DNA from 3 places in the Gracilibacillus thailandensis genome. Region 2 is predicted to be linked to each of the others. Evidence: riboswitches for the same ligand, from Rfam matches in the RefSeq annotation. Region 2 holds a riboswitch; each other region holds the start of a gene.
What was found. Region 2 has a riboswitch for thiamine pyrophosphate ahead of tenA (thiaminase II). Riboswitches for the same ligand answer to the same signal wherever they lie in the genome.
Positions count from the first base shown of each region.

Region 1: linked by a shared signal. The riboswitch ahead of GH715_RS09130 (ABC transporter substrate-binding protein) and the one ahead of tenA (thiaminase II) in region 2 are both predicted to bind thiamine pyrophosphate.
Region 3: linked by a shared signal. The riboswitch ahead of thiW (energy coupling factor transporter S component ThiW) and the one ahead of tenA (thiaminase II) in region 2 are both predicted to bind thiamine pyrophosphate.

Region 1 covers NZ_WJID01000024.1:20,026-22,301, reverse strand. The annotation lists gene GH715_RS09135 (thiamine-binding protein) at 1-43, opposite strand, end outside; gene GH715_RS09130 (ABC transporter substrate-binding protein) at 60-1,034, opposite strand; TPP riboswitch at 1,115-1,225, opposite strand; gene wrbA (NAD(P)H:quinone oxidoreductase) at 1,326-1,925, opposite strand; gene GH715_RS09120 (DUF4362 domain-containing protein) at 2,086-2,276, opposite strand, start outside.
Region 2 covers NZ_WJID01000083.1:9,860-12,135, forward strand. The annotation lists gene lepB (signal peptidase I) at 166-714, shown strand; TPP riboswitch at 775-882, shown strand; gene tenA (thiaminase II) at 990-1,679, shown strand; gene thiD (bifunctional hydroxymethylpyrimidine kinase/phosphomethylpyrimidine kinase) at 1,681-2,276, shown strand, end outside.
Region 3 covers NZ_WJID01000001.1:66,041-68,316, forward strand. The annotation lists gene GH715_RS00240 (Cof-type HAD-IIB family hydrolase) at 1-26, opposite strand, end outside; gene GH715_RS00245 (ring-cleaving dioxygenase) at 119-1,090, opposite strand; TPP riboswitch at 1,210-1,324, shown strand; gene thiW (energy coupling factor transporter S component ThiW) at 1,404-1,904, shown strand; gene GH715_RS00255 (indolepyruvate ferredoxin oxidoreductase subunit alpha) at 1,993-2,232, opposite strand.

The sequences.
Region 1 (2,276 bases), on a different contig from region 2:
GTGTCTTCGGAATGATTTGTACACTAACTAATGCTTCAGCCATTCATACCCCTCCATTATTATTCTGGTAAAAATTCGTTTGTATATGCTGCATCAACGTCTAGCTCGCGTTCTAGTAGGTCATTTTCGAACATGAATTCTGCGTAATTGCTCCAGACTTCTTCTGATTGTTCGCCCCATCTATCCGCATCATCTTGATATCTTGGTGATATCCATTCCTGACTAGCATGTACTAATTCTTCGTCTAAATCTGGTTGCGCTTCTATTAAAATGTCAGCTGCTTCTTCTGGATTGTCGATCGCATCCTGATAACCGCGACTAACTGCAGCCATAAATTTTTTGATTGTTTCTGGATTTTCTTCGATCATATCTTCATTTGTGGTAATAACTGGTGTGTAGTAATCTAGTTTTTCTGAATAGTCCGTAAGATAGATCATATCAATTTCCTTACCTCGAAGTTCTGCCTCGATTCCAGTCCAGCCATAGTAAATCCAAGCAAAATCTACATCACGTTCTACTGCTGTGAAAAAGTCGGTATTACCCATATTTACGATATCAACATCTTCGACAGATGCATCTTCCTGTTTCATTAACGCATCAATAACTGCCGATTCAACAGGAGCACCCCAACCACCATACGTTTTTCCGGCAAAATCTGCAGGTGATGTGATTTCTTTTTCCACTGGTGCGGCGAATCCGGAAGTATTGTGTTGGATTACTGCTGCAATCGAAACGAGTGGAATATCTTGTGTGCGAGCTTCTGTTACTTGTTCTTGATAACTGATGCCAAATTCCGCTTGACCTGAAGCAACAGTTTGATCTGCTCCAGCTTCTCCTGGCATAACAATTTCTACATCTAATCCTTCATCTTCGAAATATTCTTTTGATTCCGCAACATACAGCCCGGTATGATTAGTGTTGGGGGTCCAATCTAATACTAAGGTAACTTCTTCTAATTCTTCTGGTGTGCTTTCTTCATTCCCGCAACCTGCAAGTATAAACATACCTATTATGGCAAATAAAATTTTTTTCATAATGACTCCCCCTATTTTTTATCTTTTTAGCGGAACATATAAGAAAGCGCCCTAGACTTATAGCCTAGGGCGCATATAGATATCTCATCTCATATGTTCCCTACGCTGGTGCTAACCAGATCAGGTTCTAAGGGTCAGCATCTTTACGGATACAGTCTCAACCGGCAACACCGGTCCCCCTACATTTCATATAATATTGCTACCTTCTACTTTGACATAATTCGTGTTTTTCTTCAAGTTTTGACCACTAAAAAAACGAACCTCTAATAAGAGAGATTCGTTTTTTTATTATTATCCATGAATTTTACTTGCTACTTCAACGACACGTTTTGCCTGATGTTTAACCGCATCTTGAACATTTTCGACCATAGAGCCGTCTTCCTGGCTTTGAGTAACACTTGTACCATAAGGGTTTCCGCCAGCTGCAAAAATGGAATCATTCGAATACCCTGGAGGAACGATGATAGCACCCCAATGCATCATAGATGTATAAAGACTTAACACCGTTGCTTCCTGTCCACCATGGGGATTAGAAGCTGAAGTCATCGCACTTACTACTTTGTTAACTGTCTTACCTGATACCCATAGACCACCTTGTGTGTCAATAAATTGCTTCATTTGGGAAGCAACATTTCCAAAACGAGTTGGCGTACTGAAGATGATAGCATCTGCCCATTCTAAGTCTTCTGTTGTTGCAACAGGAACATCTTTAGTTTCTTCCACGTGCTTTTGCCAGCCAGGATTTTGAGCAATCGCTTCTTTTGGTGCTGTTTCAGCAACTCGTACTACTCTTACTTCTGCTCCTGATTCTTTTACTGCGTCTGCTGCCCAGTTTGCTAATTGATAGTTTATACCTGTGGAACTATAATAAACTACTGCTACTTTTACCATATTGATAAAACTCCTTTTCTTATCAGATATTATTGGTTTGCCCCGTTTAATAAAATCTATGCATTTTATCTCGAAACTGAGACTTTTATAATTTACCACGTAATTATCTCAGTTTCAAGGTAAATGATTTGAGAAAAACATGGAGTGATGCGCTCCATGTTTAATCAAATGTTAAGCCTGTCTCAACCAATGTATTATAACGGATCACATTTCCTACTTCCTGATAATCAAAATGAATGATTGCTTGTTTACCATATAAAATAATTTCCCCTTCTGGAGCCATCATGGTCATCGTCATTACAGATTGTGGAGTACCCTCCCGTATTTTTGTTATGATCTCCTCTTTTTCGG
Region 2 (2,276 bases):
TGTCATACAAAATATGCTAAAATAAGTAAGAAACTATTAGTAAAATTCGCATTATAATAGAATAACATACATAAAGTAAGACTTCCATTAGCGGGGGTCTTATGGATGGTTCGCACCGTGGATCAATCACAAGTGAAAGTTAACTATGATGAAAGAAGGTCTACAATGGAGAATAAGGTCGTTAAAGAATTACTATCATGGTTGAAGGCGTTGTTGGTTGCTGTTATTATTGTGCTTCTGTGTCGGCACTTTTTGATTACTCCTTCCGTTGTGAAAGGCGAATCGATGATGCCGAATTTAGAAAATGGCGACCGGATTATTTTGAGTAAGATCAGCAGTATCGATCGTTTTGATGAAATTGCCTTCAAAGCACCGGATTCAAATGATAATTATGTTAAGAGAATAATAGGCTTTCCCGGTGATACGATCGAAATGAAAGATGACAACCTATATATTAATGGGAAGCTCTATGAAGAGACGTATCTTGATGACTCCAAAGCAGCACTGTCTGATGGTCAAAAGCTGACAAATGATTTTACACTGAAAGAATTAACTGGTAAGGAACAAGTTCCTGAAGGGAAAATATTTGTTTTAGGTGATAATCGGAGAGTTAGTAAAGATAGTCGTGAATTTGGCTTTGTAGATGAAGATGCTGTTATTGGAGATGTTAAAATGCGTATATGGCCAATTGAATCATTTGGAATCATTAAATAGGTACGGCTAAACTTGACAATTTAGCGTATCCGTGTTTTATTGGTAATAACTTCATAATAGAAATTCCGCTAGGGGTGCTGCATGAGCAGCTGAGATAAGAATGTATTTCTTGATCCCTTTGAACCTGAACTGGTTAACACCAGCGTAGGAAAGTGGAGTCGGATGGTGTGTGAACGACATACACCTCATTTTTGATATGGACTATTCAAAAGCCGCTCCGCTACCCGCGAGCGGCTTTTTATTATGGAAATATATATTTTCTGGAGGCAGGAGAAATGACATTTAGTCAAGAATTGCGTGTAGCAGCAGATGATATTTACCAAGGTATCTTTGAACACCCTTTTGTAGTTGGAATTGGAGAAGGAAATTTGCACAAAGAAGCGATCATTCACTATGTGAAAGCAGATTTTGAGTATCTCAATGCGTTTATGAACATCTATGGTATCGCCATCGCCAAAAGCAACACTAGAGAAGACATGACATATTTCTATGAAAAGATCGGTTTTATCTTGAATAGTGAAATTCATCCACATCATAATTTATGTCAGGTCGCAGGCGTTGGTTACGATGAGTTGCAAGGATACCCTTTGCCACCGACAGCAAATCATTATGTAGCCCATATGAAAAGTGTCGCACAACAAGGAAGTATAGGGGAATTAATCGCAGCATTGTTACCTTGCCCCTGGACATATTTAGAGATCGGACATTACTTAAAAGAAAAGTATCAACCAACGGAAGAACATCCTTTTTATGAGTGGATTACATTTTACGCCAAAGAAGATACAGCATCAGTGACAACGGAGCTTTGTGAGCGTTTAGATAAATGGGCAGAACAAGTGGGAGAAGAAGAGAAACAGAAAGCTAAATTAGCTTTTATTAAAAGCTGTCAGCTAGAGTATTTATTCTGGGAAATGGCTTATCAGGTAGAAGAATGGCCGTTTTCATTAGCTGGAAAGGGGAAGTAACATGCATAAAGTAGCGTCAGCACTCACAATAGCTGGAACAGATCCTTCGGGTGGTGCAGGAATTCAAGCGGATTTAAAAGTATTCCAAGAACAGGAAGTTTACGGAATGAGCGTGATTACTTCCGTCGTAGCGCAAAACACGCTAGGTGTTCAGGATGTACAGCATTTAAGCATTGATTTTATTGAGAAACAATTAGACGCCGTTTTAACGGATATTCCACCACAAGCAATGAAAACAGGAATGATCGCTACTGTGGATATGATGGAATTAATAGCTAAAAAATTAGCAAATACGAATATTCCTTACGTGATTGATCCGGTTATGGTGGCCAAAAGTGGTGATTCATTAATGGATGAGAAATCAAGACAGGTCATTCGCAATACGTTAATTCCGCATGCTACAGTGGTGACGCCAAATGTACCAGAAGCAGAAATTCTAGTAGGTTTCGAGATTCACGATAATCAAGATGCAGAAAAAGCGGCGAAAGTAATCGTTAATGAACTTGGTGCGAAGGCTGCGGTTGTCAAAGGTGGTCATTTAGAAGGAGCAGCAGTAGATGTTCTATATGACGGTGAAGATTTCTACTATCTAAAAGC
Region 3 (2,276 bases), on a different contig from region 2:
CAAATTGCTTTTGGTGAAAATGTCATGTTACGTCCCCCTTTAAACTAGCCGATAACTAGTATAGCACATGAGAAATAAGCTCACCATCGACTAATACTGATGAATGAGCTTAGAGTCACTAATCTATTTTTGTTTCTAAAGGAAGAAGATTGGCCTCGATTTCGTTTCGCTTATCTTCCAGAAATAGTGGCAAGGCAATGCTTTCCCCTAGGTGTTCAACTTTTTCATCTGTATCAAATCCTGGCCCATCTGTTGCCAATTCAATCAGTATACCATTAGGTTCACGAAAATATAACGATTGAAAATAATAGCGATCGACAAGCCCTGAGTTGGGCAATCGTTCCTTAGTAATTCTGTTATGCCATTTTTCAAGTTCTTGATAATCGGCTACACGAAATGCGACATGATGTACACTGCCCCTTCCAGGACGCTCCTTTTGTAATTCCGGACGAACTTCGATATGCACTTCTGCACCTGTACCACCTTCGCCTGTTTCAAATACTTGGATTTCTGCCTGTCCTTCAGGGTTAGGGTAAGCTCCAGTATGACGAAATCCGAGCACCTCTGTTAAAATTCTTTTCGTTGGTGCTAAATCTGGGACAGTAAATCGAACAGGTCCCAATCCCGTAATACCATACTCCTTTGGTACTGAACTTTTATCCCATACCTTACCTGCTGCTACCCCTTTGTTATTTTCGTCAGATACGAGAACTAGACGCTGTCCTTCATGGTCTTGAAAAGGTAATATTTTACGCCCGAATTTTTCTCCTATTCCGTCGTGGACAATATCATATTCGTCCAAGCGCTCTTCCCAATAATGTAACGCCTTATCACTAGCAACCCGTAATGAAGTATAAGATATACTATTATTACCTGGATACGTATGACCCGCATTCGTTATTTCAAAAAAGGTTAAATCTGTTCCAGGTCGTCCGATTTCATCTGCGTAAAATAAATGATACATACTTGGATCATCCTGATTTACTGTTTTTTTAACTAAGCGCATTCCTAAAATATTTGTATAAAAATGATAATTGTTTTTAGCACTAGCTGTAATAGCTGACACATGGTGGATTCCTTTGAGTTCCATAAGATGCCTCCTTCATTATTGTTAGAATCATTATAAACCTTTTACTATCTCGATTTCAAAGTAATGACATCTTGACAATTAGCCTTTTTTTGCTACAATCTTGGTAATTACATAAGTGTTATCACTACTAGGGGTGCTTGTTTTGTACAAGCTGAGAAAAAAGCATTTACAGCTTTTTAACTCTAAGAACCTGATCTGGTTTATACCAGCGTAGGGAAGTAGCTAAACTATTTGCATGGTATAGCCAGGTTCTGATTAGGAATCTGGTTTTTTTACTTAGTGATGCACTTTCTATTTTTATAGGAGGGTTTGCATGAATCGTACGTTATTATTAACCACTATGGCTGTTTTTATTGCGATCGGTACATTAGGTTCCCAATTTTTATGGTTCCCAACCGGAATTGCCAAAGCATATCCTGTGCAACATGCCGTTAATGTGATGGCAGCTGTAACTCTTGGTCCTGTTCCAGCTGTTATCATAGCTTTTACTATCGGACTTTTGCGAAATTTATTAGGAATAGGAACATTGCTTGCATTTCCAGGTGGTATGATTGGAGCATTATTTGCTGGTTATTTATTTCGATGGACGAGAAAAAAAGTCATGGCAGGATTAGGAGAAATAATCGGCACTGGTGTGATAGGTGCTTTATTATCTGTTCCATTTGCCAAAATATTGATGGGAAGTTCAGTTGGCGCTCTAGCATTTTTACCAGGATTCCTTGTTAGTAGCGTAACAGGAGCTATTATCGGCCTCTTGATTTTATCCAAAGTAAAACATACTACTTTGATGCACCAACCTGCTTCGAGTAAGTAAAAGTGAAAATGTTTAACTGGACTTTTTTAAGATCTGTTGCTTATCCGTTAAAAAAAGACAGCGACCACTTCCAAAATGGTCGCTGTCTTTAATCATTTGCAAAAAAGGCTTCTGCTTTTTCTAAATATAATTCTTGATCTGGAGTAAGATCATACTCCTCTTCAATTGCATCTACTGGGCATACTGCTTTACACGCTCCACAATCGATACAAATATCTGGATCTATATAAAATTGATCTGGTCCTTCAACAATACAGTCTACCGGACACACTGTTGTACATTCGCCAGATTTTTCTGTTTCACATGGTTCTGTTATTACAAATGCCATCTTGCATCCTCCTAGATGTTTATCAATCTGTTATTTACGATACA